3 regions of the Providencia rustigianii genome follow, and region 2 is predicted to be linked to each of the others. Evidence: predicted binding sites of a transcription regulator. Region 2 holds the regulator's gene; each other region holds the start of a gene.
What was found. The regulator ArgR, encoded in region 2, controls arginine synthesis, uptake and breakdown. The targets are predictions, from matches to a motif close to ANTGAATAAAAATACANT.

Region 1: a site for ArgR is predicted at 2,489-2,506, ahead of argA (amino-acid N-acetyltransferase). Genes of this name have one in related genera too.
Region 3: a site for ArgR is predicted at 2,415-2,432, ahead of argC (N-acetyl-gamma-glutamyl-phosphate reductase). Genes of this name have one in related genera too.

The regions. Positions count from the first base shown of each region.
Region 1 covers NZ_LR134396.1:3,042,965-3,047,369, reverse strand. The annotation lists gene recD (exodeoxyribonuclease V subunit alpha) at 1-435, shown strand, start outside; gene EL244_RS13990 (hypothetical protein) at 459-1,034, shown strand; gene argA (amino-acid N-acetyltransferase) at 1,114-2,454, opposite strand; gene amiC (N-acetylmuramoyl-L-alanine amidase AmiC) at 2,848-4,101, shown strand; tRNA gene EL244_RS13975 (tRNA-Met) at 4,259-4,335, opposite strand; tRNA gene EL244_RS13970 (tRNA-Met) at 4,364-4,405, opposite strand, start outside.
Region 2 covers NZ_LR134396.1:3,569,821-3,574,225, forward strand. The annotation lists gene EL244_RS16385 (helix-turn-helix domain-containing protein) at 63-344, shown strand; gene mdh (malate dehydrogenase) at 561-1,499, opposite strand; gene argR (transcriptional regulator ArgR) at 1,968-2,438, shown strand; gene EL244_RS16400 (DUF6122 family protein) at 2,480-2,890, shown strand; gene mpl (UDP-N-acetylmuramate:L-alanyl-gamma-D-glutamyl-meso-diaminopimelate ligase) at 2,931-4,310, opposite strand.
Region 3 covers NZ_LR134396.1:3,743,825-3,748,229, reverse strand. The annotation lists gene metF (methylenetetrahydrofolate reductase) at 95-979, opposite strand; gene argE (acetylornithine deacetylase) at 1,214-2,368, opposite strand; gene argC (N-acetyl-gamma-glutamyl-phosphate reductase) at 2,471-3,475, shown strand; gene argB (acetylglutamate kinase) at 3,510-4,286, shown strand; gene EL244_RS17310 (argininosuccinate synthase) at 4,355-4,405, shown strand, end outside.

The sequences.
Region 1 (4,405 bases), 530 kb from region 2:
ATTTATAAGCCTTACAATCAGCAGCATAAACATTATGCGGGCAGACCTATTATGATCAGCCGCAATGATAGTCCATTAGGATTATTTAATGGGGATATTGGGATAATCTTACCGGATGAGGATGGCCAATTTAGAGCTTATTTTCAGTTTCCAGATGGGGAGATTAGAGGGGTTCAACCCAACCGCCTGCCACTGCATGAAACTGCATATGTGATGACGGTACATAAATCACAAGGTTCGGAATTTACTCATACCGCTTTAGTACTGCCTTATATATATTCCCCCGTGATCACGCGGGAGCTGGTTTATACCGCGATCACTAGAGCTAAAAAAGAATTATCACTGTATGGTAGTAAAAAAGTATTACGCCGTGCAATTGAGACCCCAACAAAGCGTCGTAGCGGCCTAACCCTACAACTGATGCAATTGAATTAACCCTACTGATTTAAGGTAATATTATGGAAAACCAACAGCCTATGACCGCTATCACTGTGACATTGAACGCCAAGCTTGAGCCAGCAAGGCGTGCTGACCTAGAAGATGCTTTTGATGAAGCGATGGAAAAACTTGGTAAAGAGAAAGAAATCCAAATTAGTGGTGGTGGTACTCTATTAGGTGACACTGGCGAAGTTTCCGAGTGCGACATCGAATTATCGGTTACTGAGGCAAGTGATGAAAATATCAGCTTAATTATTCAGATGTTTTCTGGCATGTTAGCGCCAAAAGGGTCTCGTTTAACCATTCATGGGGAAGATGTACGAATTGATTTTGGTACAGATGAAGGTTTAGCAGTTTACTTTAATGGGACTGAATTACCGGCAGAGGTGTACGAAAACAATGATATCAATGATCTTTTCGACCAATTGGATGAAGCAGTAGAAGATATTGGCAGTATTCATGGGGTTTGGGATGGCCCAACAGAAACGGCATTTTATTTCTACGGAACCTCTTTTAGTGAAATGGAAGAAATTCTAAGACCACTATTAGAGGCTAATCCACTGAGTCAAAAATGCCGAGTTGTACAAATCGCATAATTTGTTGAACAACGATAAAACCCAGATATGAAATTATCAGTAAAGTTTTTAATCTCATTCATGGGTTTTTATCTGTAGCTTAAGCGACGTGAGTTTTAATATTTAACATCAAAATCTTAGACTTACGTTGATAGTTATACAGAGCCTGTTTTTTCATTGGTAGCATTTCAATTTCGGCAGGCATAAAACCACGCTCTTGGAACCAATGAATACTGCGAGTCGTTAGGACAAATAATTTATCCAGATCTAATTGTTTGGCTTGTGCCGCTACTCGGTTAAGTAGCTCCTCACCACGGGAAGAGCTTCGGTAGTCTGGGTGCACGGCTACACATGCCATCTCTCCTAATTTTTCGTCAGGATAAGGGTAAAGTGCTGCGCAGGCTATCACTAAGTTATCTCGCTCAATAATGGTAAATTTATCAATCTCCATTTCGAGTTGTTCGCGAGAGCGGCGGACTAAAATACCTTGCTGTTCTAATGGCCTGATAAGCTCCAAAATCCCCCCAATATCATTAATATTGGCACGACGGGTTTTCTCTGAACTTTCCATGACGATTTGTGTTCCGATACCATCACGAGAAAACAGTTCTTGGATTAATGAGCCATTTTCTTGATAACTCAATAGATGGCTGCGGCGTACACCACGGCGGCAGGCTGTTGCTGCGCCACGTAAAAAACGTACAGTACCAGAATAATAATCCCCTTCAGACTCTAACTCTTGGATACGAGCTTCGGCTTCATTTGGGAATAATTCAGATAAAATATTGCCGTTTTTATCAGCGACTCCCTGAGAAGAACAAAACCCGATAAGTTTTTCAGCTTTGATTTTTACGGCTAGCTGTGTGGCAATTTCTTCGGATGTCAGATTGAAACTCTCACCAGTCACTGATACTGCAACAGGACCAATTAGGACGATTGAGCCATTATCCAATTGCGCGTTAATCGCATCTTCATTAATGCGGCGGATACGGCCACTATGGCAATAATCAATTCCATCATCGACACCTAGAGGCTGGGCAATTACAAAGTTACCACTGACCACATTAATATGGGCACCTTGCAGCGGTGTATTTCCTAAACTCATCGATAAACGAGCGGTGATGTCCAGTTGTAAGGCACCAGAGGCTTGTTTCACATATTCAAGGGTATTCGCATCGGTAACGCGCGTATGTTTATGATAAATAGCTTCATAATTATGTTCTGCGAGAATACCTTCTATTTGAGGTCGAGCACCATAAACAACGACAATACGAATTCCTAAGCTATGTAATAAGCCTATATCATTGACAATGCTTGGAAAATTCTCATGTTCGATTGCTTCACCACCCAACATAATAATAAATGTTTTACCGCGGTGGGCGTTTATATAGGGTACCGAATGGCGAAATTCATCAACCAACTCGGTGCTACGCTCTTTCATAATTACCCTCTTAATTGAATTTTTATTCGTTATTACTGTATTTTTATTCTTTTTGGCGGTAAATATCAAGTAAAAGATGAGACAAGAAAAGTAACAAATTTATTTTTAATATTTACATATCTCTATATATAAATGTCTATAATAAAAACAATTCAATCTGTATATCAGATGGTTGCCAATCAATGCTATTCAATTAGTGAGCATAATTAGTCTATTTGGATTGCAGTATGACGTCATTTATATTGCTGAAATAAGATCAGCATTCCGACATATAAATAATAGTTTGGTAATGACAAAGCATGAAGAACTAGATAGAGTGCGAATTAATCGCTAAGATATTATCTCTTGTCTTAATTTATATTTAACTTTTCAGGTTTAGATTCGGAATTATTGATGAGTCATCAAGATCACAGCCCATCAAAACGCCGCCTATTACAAGGTGCGGCTGCGGTTATGCTGCTGAGTGTCAGCCCATTCGGTTTTGCTGCGAGTAGCAGCATTATTGCCGTGCGCATTTGGCCAGCCTCGAGTTATACCCGTATTACACTCGAATCGAGCGTCCCTTTAAAGTATCGCCAATTTGTGCTGAATAATCCTGAGCGCATTGTCGTTGACTTGGAAGGCGTACAGTTAAATAACGTACTAAAAAATATGGGAAGCCAGATTCAGTCTCGCGATCCTTACTTAAAATTAGTTCGGGTTGGGCAATTTGATCCGAAAACAGTACGTTTAGTTTTTGAAGTGAAGAATAAGGTTAGTCCTCGATTCTTTACTATTGCTCCTGTCTCCGAATTTAAACATCGTTTGGTCATTGATTTTTATCCGGGTAAAGGGGTAGAAACCAACGATGATCCTTTATTGGCATTGCTTGAGGATTACAATAAAGGGGATTTAGAAGAGAGTATGCCTGCTCAGGCGAAAAAACCGGGTAAAGCAGGGACTGACCGACCGATCATTATCATGATTGACCCTGGTCATGGCGGTGAAGATCCCGGTGCAATTGGTAAATATAAGACACGCGAAAAAGACGTAGTCTTACAAATTGCCCGTCGATTGAAAGCATTGATTGATAAAGATCCAAAAATGCGTGCTTATATGACACGTAATGAGGATGTATTTATTCCATTGAAAGTGCGGGTAGCAAAAGCCAGAAAAATGCAGGCAGACCTTTTTGTATCGATTCATGCGGATGCTTTTACTAACCGCTCAGCAAATGGTTCATCGGTGTTTGCGTTGTCGACAAAAGGTGCCACCAGTAATACGGCACGTTATCTTGCACAAACCCAGAACGAAGCTGACTTAATCGGTGGGGTGAGTAAAAGCGGCGATGTTTATCTCGACCATACCATGTTAGATCTGGTGCAAACAGCGACAATCAATGACAGTTTGAAGTTTGGGGATGAAGTCCTTAAACGCATGGGGAAAGTAAATAGACTGCATAAGAATCGGGTTGATCAGGCTGGGTTCGCAGTATTAAAAGCCCCTGAAATTCCGTCTATTTTGGTGGAGACTGCCTTTATTAGTAACTTGGAAGAAGAGCGTAAGTTAAAGACTGCTAAATTCCAACAGCAAATGGCAGAGTCAATTTTCCAAGGGATTAAAGCCTATTTCCGCAATGGTGGCGAGTTAGCAATCCGTAATAAATAATTAATAAATTAAAGAAGGTGGTGAGCAGCAATGTGCGCCGCCTTTTTTATTAGCAAAAAAGTAACGTATTGATAAAAAGTAATTTGTTGGAAATTGAAAGAGTAGAAAACGAATTGAAGCTTTAAAGGAATAGATAAGAAAGAATACAACTAAGAATTGGTTGCGGGGGCTGGATTTGAACCAACGACCTTCGGGTTATGAGCCCGACGAGCTACCAAGCTGCTCCACCCCGCGACTGAAAGGTTAAAATATACCAGGAAATTGGTTGCGGGAGCTGGATTTGAACCAACGACCTTCGGGTTAT
Region 2 (4,405 bases):
CACAATACTCTGTTAGATGTACCATTAACTCTCATGAATCTGAGTAAAAAAAGGATTAAAAAATGATGTTACGGAAATCGGATTGGCACCCAGCAGATATCATAGCAGCCCTACGAAAACGGGGAACAACACTTGCTGCTATTTCTAGGAAGGCAGGGCTTAGCTCATCGACTCTTGCAAATGCGCTGTCCAGACCTTGGCCTAAAGGAGAATGGATTATTGCAAATTTTTTAGGTATACACCCATCAGAAATTTGGCCTAGCCGCTATTACGACTCAATGACTGGGGATTTATTAGAAAGAAAGGCGAGAGAGAAAATAGAGCACGAAGAAAACGCGATATAGCAGAAACATAAGTTTCTATTAAAAAATCCATTGGTACGAATAATTAATGAAACTAAATAATTCACCCAAGCCATTATTAATATATCTTTAGTTATGAAATCACTTTAAGAAAAAGTTTTCATTATATTGAAACAGATACACTTAGCATAAAATAAAAGGGTTGAGTTGCATCAAGGCAACCCAACCCTTATTTATGAATGAATCATTAAAACAGCATTAGCCATTAATGAATTTTTCACCAAGCTCGATATCCGCTTTCAATACCTCTAACATCTCATTCAGTGCTTTCTCTTCAAACGCACTTAATTTACCGATTGGTAAATGTTTTTCGATGCCATTTTTGCCTAATAATACAGGTTGAGCGAAGAAACGAGCGTGTTCACCGTCACCTTCAGTGTAAACACATTCAACAACGTTGCTTTCGCCTTGTAAACCACGGATAAGAGATAAGCCCAAACGTGCAGCTGCTTGGCCCATGGACAGAGTTGCTGATCCGCCACCCGCTTTTGCTTCAACAACTTCAGTACCCGCGTTTTGAATACGCTTAGTCAGAGCTGCAACTTCTTCATCAGTGAAGCTAACACCTGGAATTTGAGATAATAATGGCAGAATAGTAACGCCAGAGTGCCCACCAATAACTGGCACTTCGATTTCGCTTGTTTTCTTGCCTTTCAGTTCAGCAACAAAAGTATTTGAACGAATGATATCAAGTGTTGTTACACCGAACAGACGATTTTTATCGTAAACACCTGCTTTTTTCAGAACTTCAGCCGCGATAGCCACTGTCGTATTCACTGGGTTAGTGATAATACCGATCAGCGCTTTCGGGCAAGTTACTGCGATTTGTTGAATAAGATTACGTACAATGCCTGCGTTCACGTTGAATAGGTCAGAACGGTCCATACCCGGTTTACGTGCAACGCCCGCAGAAATTAATACTACATCCGCACCTTTCAGTGCTGGAGTGGCATCTTCACCTGCGAAACCAACAACTTTAACGTCTGTAGGGATGTGGCTTAAATCTGCGGCAACACCTGGAGTTACTGGTGCGATGTCGTAGAGGGAGAGTTCTGAACCTGCTGGGAGCTGGTTTTTGAGAAGAAGGGCTAGAGCCTGACCGATACCACCTGCTGCACCTAGGACTGCAACTTTCATTCTAAAACTCCTTAATTGTACTTTAAAAATATGAATTCATCTGACTACGCACTAAACACATTACTTATAAAAAACAATTCTTTAACAGTTAGAGAGAAGTGTTAACGCGAGATAAATTACCGACTGAATGACACCATTCTAAACAAATTCCTTATCTGTTAATGAGATAACGGACACTTTTTTAACAAATAGTTTTTATTGCTATTGTCTTTAACCCTAAGCACAACTTTATGTGTTATTTTTTCCATCTCAATCATGTGATTTAACAAAAATAAAACATATTTTAAGATGAAACTTAAGGCGCTTTTAAGTTAAATTTTGAGCCATTAATTTAAGATAGAGATAAAAATCAGACTGCAAATTCCTCTTTTAAATCGGCCATTAAATCATCAAAAACCAATTATCTTGCATAAAAATGCAGTTTTACGCATAATGCAACTCAATTTAATACCAAAAGATGGGTTAATTATGCGCACTGTGTCGAAACAAGAAGACTTGGTAAAAGCTTTTAAAGCTCTCCTGAAAGAAGAGAAATTTAGTTCACAAGCTGAGATTGTGGTTGCTCTTCAAGAACAAGGCTTCGAAAATATTAATCAATCTAAAATTTCCAGAATGCTAACCAAGTTTGGTGCGGTTCGAACCCGTAACGCAAAAATGGAAATGGTGTATTGCTTACCAAGCGAACCTGGGGTACCAACTGCGACGAGTCCACTCAAAAATTTGGTACTGGACGTTGATTATAACCACTCAGTTGTTGTGATCCGTACAAGCCCTGGTGCCGCTCAGTTGATCGCACGCCTGCTAGATTCTCTAGGTAAAGCTGAAGGGATCTTAGGCAGCATTGCTGGAGATGATACGATTTTCTCCACACCAACCAATGACTTCACAACTCGTGAGCTGTACGAATCCATACTAGTCTTGTTTGAACAAGAACTTTAGCCCTTTTGAGGGATTATCTCGAAACCTAAAGAGGGAAAACCGTGTTATTTGAAATTTTAAGAAATATAATTCATTACGGTTTTCACTTTTTAGTTCCTTTTCTGTTTGGTTATCTATTCTGGCGAAAAAATTGGAAGTTAGCAGCATTATTGATGATCGCAACTATGACGATCGATTTAGATCATCTTCTAGCTGACCCTATCTTTGATCCAGATCGCTGTGGTGTTGGCTACCACCCAATGCACACTATTTGGGCTGCAATTGCCTATGTGGTGTTATTTTTCTTCCCATCATGGAAACTAAAAGCAATTGCCGTGGGCTGCTTATTCCACTTATTTACCGATTCAGTAGATTGCTATATGGGAAGTATAAAGAAAGAGATGCAAACAACGGTGCTAAGCTGTTCGGGATTACCCGATCGGGCAGATATTGATTTACCACCACAGCGATAAAAATTGAAGCCCTAACAGAGTGTTAGGGCTTTTATTCTGATTACTCTTCAGGTTCAGCTTGTGCTTTCTTTTTCAGACCATCCAGTAATTTTTCGTGAATACCACCAAAACCACCATTACTCATCACTAAAATATGGTCGCCCGGCTGAGCCGTGTCGATCACCATATTTGCCAGAGTATCCACATCGGCATGCCAATGCGCAGGTTGTACACAATGCTCAGCAATCTCAGTCACCATCCAAGGAATATTCGTTGGTTGGAATAAGAAGACTTCATCCGCACGACCTAATGCCGGTGCGATATCATTCTTATTGATGCCCATTTTCATGGTATTCGAACGTGGCTCAAGTACTGCGATAATCCGTGCTGTTCCGCCGACCTTGCTACGTAATGCTTCTAACGTCGCTAAAATAGCAGTTGGATGATGAGCAAAGTCATCATACACACTGACATCATTTTCAACACCACGTAGTTCAAGACGGCGACGAGCATTGATAAATTTATCCAATGCCAAACACGCTTCTTTTGCAGGCACACCAACATGATGCGCCGCTGCAATTGCCATCAAACCATTTTGAATATTGTGATTACCCACTTGAGACCAATTCACTTCCCCAACTTTTTGCTGCTGATAATGCACTTCAAAGCGGCTGCCATCGTGGTTCAGTTTCACGGCCTGCCATTCACCGTGTTCACCCACCAGTTCTTGTTCACTCCAACAACCCATATTCATGACTTGCTTGAGATTATTATCACTGTCAGGCATTAAAATTTTCCCGCTAGCAGGAACAAGACGAACGAGATGATGGAACTGTTTTTGAATTGCCTCAAGATTTTCAAAGATATCCGCATGATCGAATTCAAGGTTATTGAGGATCAACGTTTTCGGGCTGTAATGAACGAATTTTGAGCGCTTATCAAAGAATGCACAATCATATTCATCGGCTTCAATAACAAAGAATGGGCTATTACCAATCTTTGAGGAAACATCAAAATTACCCGGAACACCACCAATCAAAAAGCCCGGTTCATAACCACAATCTTCGAGGATCCAAGCCAGCATTCCCGCAGTCGTTGTTTTTCCATGAGTTCCCGCAACGGCCAATACCCAACGTTCAGGAAGCACATGGTCATGAAGCCATTGTGGTCCTGATGTATATGGTAAACCTCTTTCTAAGACGGCTTCTACACAAGGATTGCCACGCGTCATTGCATTACCAATCACCACCATATCCGGAGCAGGATCTAGCTGAGCAGGGTCGTAACCTTGAATCAGTTCAATGCCTTGCTTTTCAAGCAATGTACTCATTGGCGGGTATACGTTCGCATCGGAGCCTGTCACTTTGTGTCCTAAAGAACGAGCCAAAATTGCCAAACTACCCATAAAGGTACCGCATATGCCTAAAATATGTATGTGCATTATTTTTCATCCAATAGCATGAGGTTTATCACTATTCTACTCATCAATCACAGGTTTATAAATGTATTAGCCTATTAATCTTTTTTTTATTTAGA
Region 3 (4,405 bases), 170 kb from region 2:
GTGAAATTGAATTTTGAAAATGAAGCTAATTAATCGGGCTAATTAGTGGCAAGACACAATTAACCCGATATTTGAGAAGGGTATAAATCGTTAATTAAGGTCTCACACCCAATGTGTGGCAGATTGCATAGGTCAGTTCAGAACGATTTAACGTATAGAAATGAAAATCTTTAACGCCTTCACGACTTAAAATTTTCACCATATCCATCGCAATTGAAGCGCCGACTAAATTACGACTTTCAGGATCATTATCCAATCCTTCATACATTTTGCTCATCCATGTTGGAATACGCACATTGGTCAACTTAGCAAATCGCTCTAGCTGGCGGAAGTTCGATACGGGTAAAATTCCCGGGACAATCTCGACATCGATGCCAGTTGAAACACAGCGGTCACGAAAACGTAAATAACTTTCCACATCAAAGAAAAATTGGGTAATGGCACGGTTAGCTCCAGCCTCAATCTTTTTCTTCAAATTTATCAGGTCAGCCTGAGCACTTTTCGCTTCCGGATGGACTTCGGGATAAGCGGCAACTGAGATATCAAAATCGGCTTCATTTTTTAACAGCTCCACCAGATTGGTTGCATACATTTCGGGTTTATTGCTGTTATCGGGTAAATCACCGCGTAGGGCGACAATATGTCGGATACCATTATTCCAATAATCCCTTGCGATAGATTTTAATTCTTCTGGGTTAGCATCAATACAGGTTAAATGTGGTGCAGCCACTAAGCCTGTTTTGTCTTTGATATCTTTAATTATACTATGGGTTCTATCTCGCTCACCTGAGTTGGCTCCATAGGTTACGGAAACAAATTTGGGTTTTAGATTTTTCAGTCTATCGATAGATTTCCATAACGTTTGTTCCATTTCCGCTGAGCGAGGTGGGAAAAATTCAAATGAGACATTAATTTGACCATCTAATTCAGCCAAATTTTGATTTAGCGCCTCGCGCTGATTTGCGTGAAAGAAACTCATACCCTGTGACCTCGCCATTAGCAGACTGATTATTTAGTTGTTTTAATTAATTGTTCAATGTTCTCTACCCATTTAAACTTCTATACGTTTAGACGTCTAAATAGAGATTACTTGATATTCAATGAGAGTCAACTCTTAAATCAAATTTGGCACTGATGTTTTTTCAGTCGCAACAGGAAAAAAATTCATGATGGGGAAATGCGCGGAGTAGAGTTACTCCGCGTGAGGTGAAAATTATTCAGTAAAACAGAAGTGTTCGACCATTTGGCTGATTAACTGACGTGTCGGTTCAATGAAATTCATATCAATAAACTCATCAGGCTGATGGGCTTGCTCAATGGAGCCGGGACCTAACACTAAGGTTGGGCACAGTTCTTGGATAAACGGTGCTTCAGTACAGTAGTTGACCGTTGCCGCTTTTTGACCCAGTAATTGTTCAATGACTGCCACCATTTTATGGTCAGTCGGGCATTCGTATCCTGGAATCGGAGGGTGCATTTCTTCAATGGCTAAACGCCCTGGCCATTTGGCGCGAACGGGTTCTAAAGCTTCATTTAGCAATTCATCGAGATCTTGCAGTGTCAATCCAGGAAGAGGGCGGATATCCATATGTAATTCACAGCAGCCACAAATACGGTTTGCTGCATCTCCGCCATTAATATGACCAAAATTCATGGTTGGATATGGAATGACAAATGCTGGATTGTTATAGCGTTCTTTTAATGTATTTCTCAATGTCATTAAGTGGGAAATAGATTCATGCATTAACTCGATGGCATTCACCCCACGAGCAGGATCACTAGAATGCCCAGATTGGCCTGTAATACGAATTGCATTAGAAAGATGACCTTTATGCGCTCGTATTGGCTGCAATGATGTTGGCTCACCGATGATGGCAAAATCAGGGCGCAATGCCGTATTCGCTGCAAAGTAGCGCGCACCTGCCATTGAAGTTTCTTCATCCGCGGTTGCTAATATATGTAGCGGGCGTTTGAGCGTAGTGAGGTCGACATCCCTTAATGCATCGATAATAAAGGCAAAAAAGCCTTTCATATCTGCGGTACCGAGGCCATACAGCTTGCCATCGTGTTCGGTGAGTTTGAATGGATCTCTACTCCAGCGGCCATCGTCGAAAGGTACGGTATCGGTATGACCACACAGCATCAATCCTCCGTTGCCCTCACCAATGCTGGCTAACAAGTTATATTTGTCTCGGGTATCGGGAACAGGTTGGATATTCACCGAGAAGCCTAAAGTTTCTAGCCATCCGCCTAATAGCTCAACAAGCGCTTTGTTGCTCTGATCCAAATGAGAATCGGTCGCACTAATCGATGGAGTTGCTATTAATTGACGATAAATCTCAATAAATGCAGGTAATTTAATATTCACTGTTGACAGCCTTTATCCATAATAGTATCAATATTCATGCACTTTATTTGAATAAAAATACACATTAAACTGTTTGGGTCACGAGTACAAGGTAGAATACACATGTTGAACACACTCATTATCGGGGCCAGTGGCTATACTGGAGCGGAATTAGCAGCATATTTACAGCGTCATTCTGAAATTCATCTTTCCGGTCTGATGGTATCCGCACAAAGTGCTGATGCGGGTAAATGCTTCTCTGATTTACATCCTCAGTATAAAGGTATTATTGACCTTCCTGTACAGCCATTAACGGATGTGGCTGCAGCGGCACAAGGCATTGATATTGTTTTTCTCGCGACTGCCCATGAAGTTAGCCATGATATTGCACCTCAATTTCTAGAAGCCGGTTGTGTGGTGTTTGACCTTTCAGGAGCTTATCGGGTTCAAGATGCTGCGTTCTACCCACAATACTACGGTTTTGAACATACAAATACCCAATGGTTAATGCAAGCAGTTTACGGTTTAGCAGAATGGCAAGCCGATAAAATCCGTCAGGCGCAGCTGATTGCTGTGCCTGGATGCTACCCAACAGTTTCTCAGTTATCGCTAAAGCCATTGATTGAAGCTGATCTGCTGGATGAAAACATGTGGCCGGTGATCAACGCTACCAGCGGTGTCTCAGGAGCAGGACGTAAAGCCTCAATGACTAACAGTTTTTGCGAAGTAAGCTTACAGCCATACGGTATTTTTACTCATCGCCATCAACCGGAAATTGCTACACATTTAGGAAGAGAGGTGATTTTCACGCCTCATTTAGGCAACTTTGCACGGGGCATACTGGCAACAATCACTTGTAAGGTGAAAGCCGGCGTTACAGCGAAGCAAATTAGCCAAACATTTAAAGATGCGTATCAAAATAAACCATTAGTCCGTTTATATGACAACGGGGTTCCTGCACTAAAATCCGTTGTGGGAACGCCATTTTGTGACATTGGTTTTGTATTGAAAGGTGAGCACCTGATTTTAGTGGGGACAGAAGATAACCTATTAAAAGGTGCAGCAGCGCAAGCCGTTCAGTGCATGAATATTCGGTTTGGTTTCGACGAAACGCAGTCATTACTTTAATGCTTTTATGGCAATTTATTAAGGATAAATCTCCATGCAACCTTTAGTGATTAAATTGGGCGGCGTGCTACTTGATAGCGAAGAAGCTCTCGAAAGATTATTTACGGCTATCCAAACCTACCGTCAGGCTCATCAGCGTGAACTGGTGATTGTGCATGGTGGGGGATGCTTGGTTGATGAATTAATGCAAAAACTGCAATTGCCGGTTGTGAAGAAACAAGGCCTGCGAGTAACTCCTGCGGACCAAATCGATATTATTACAGGGGCGTTAGCGGGAACAGCGAACAAGACATTGTTAGCCTGGGCGATTAAACACCAACAACCGGCTGTGGGTTTATCCCTTGGTGATGGTCATAGTGCGGTTGTTACCCAAATTAATGATGAGTTGGGTCATGTAGGAAGCGCAAAACCTGGTGACGCTAAGTTATTGAAATTACTTTTATCTGGTGGTTATTTACCGATTATTAGCTCCATTGGAATTACCGATGAGGGGCAACTTATGAATGTGAATGCTGACCAAGCGGCAACCGCTATCGCACAAGCCTTAGATGCAGACTTAGTCTTGCTTTCTGATGTTAGCGGCATTCTGGATGGTAAAGGTCAAAAAATTGATGAAATGACCACGGATAAAGCTCAAAAGCTGATTGACCAAGGCATTATTACCGATGGCATGATTGTTAAGGTTAATGCGGCCTTAGATGCGGCTACCACATTAAAACGCCCTGTAGATATCGCTAGCTGGCGCCATGCGGAACAGTTACCCGCCTTATTTAATGGTACCGCCATTGGTACACGAATTATTGCGTCGTAAGTACCTAACTTATTGCGAGCAAAAAATAAATAACACATTTAATTAAACAGAATTGGGATAGGTAAGTTATGAAAAACGGCATCAAGAAAATTGTTTTAGCATACTCTGGCGGCTTAGAT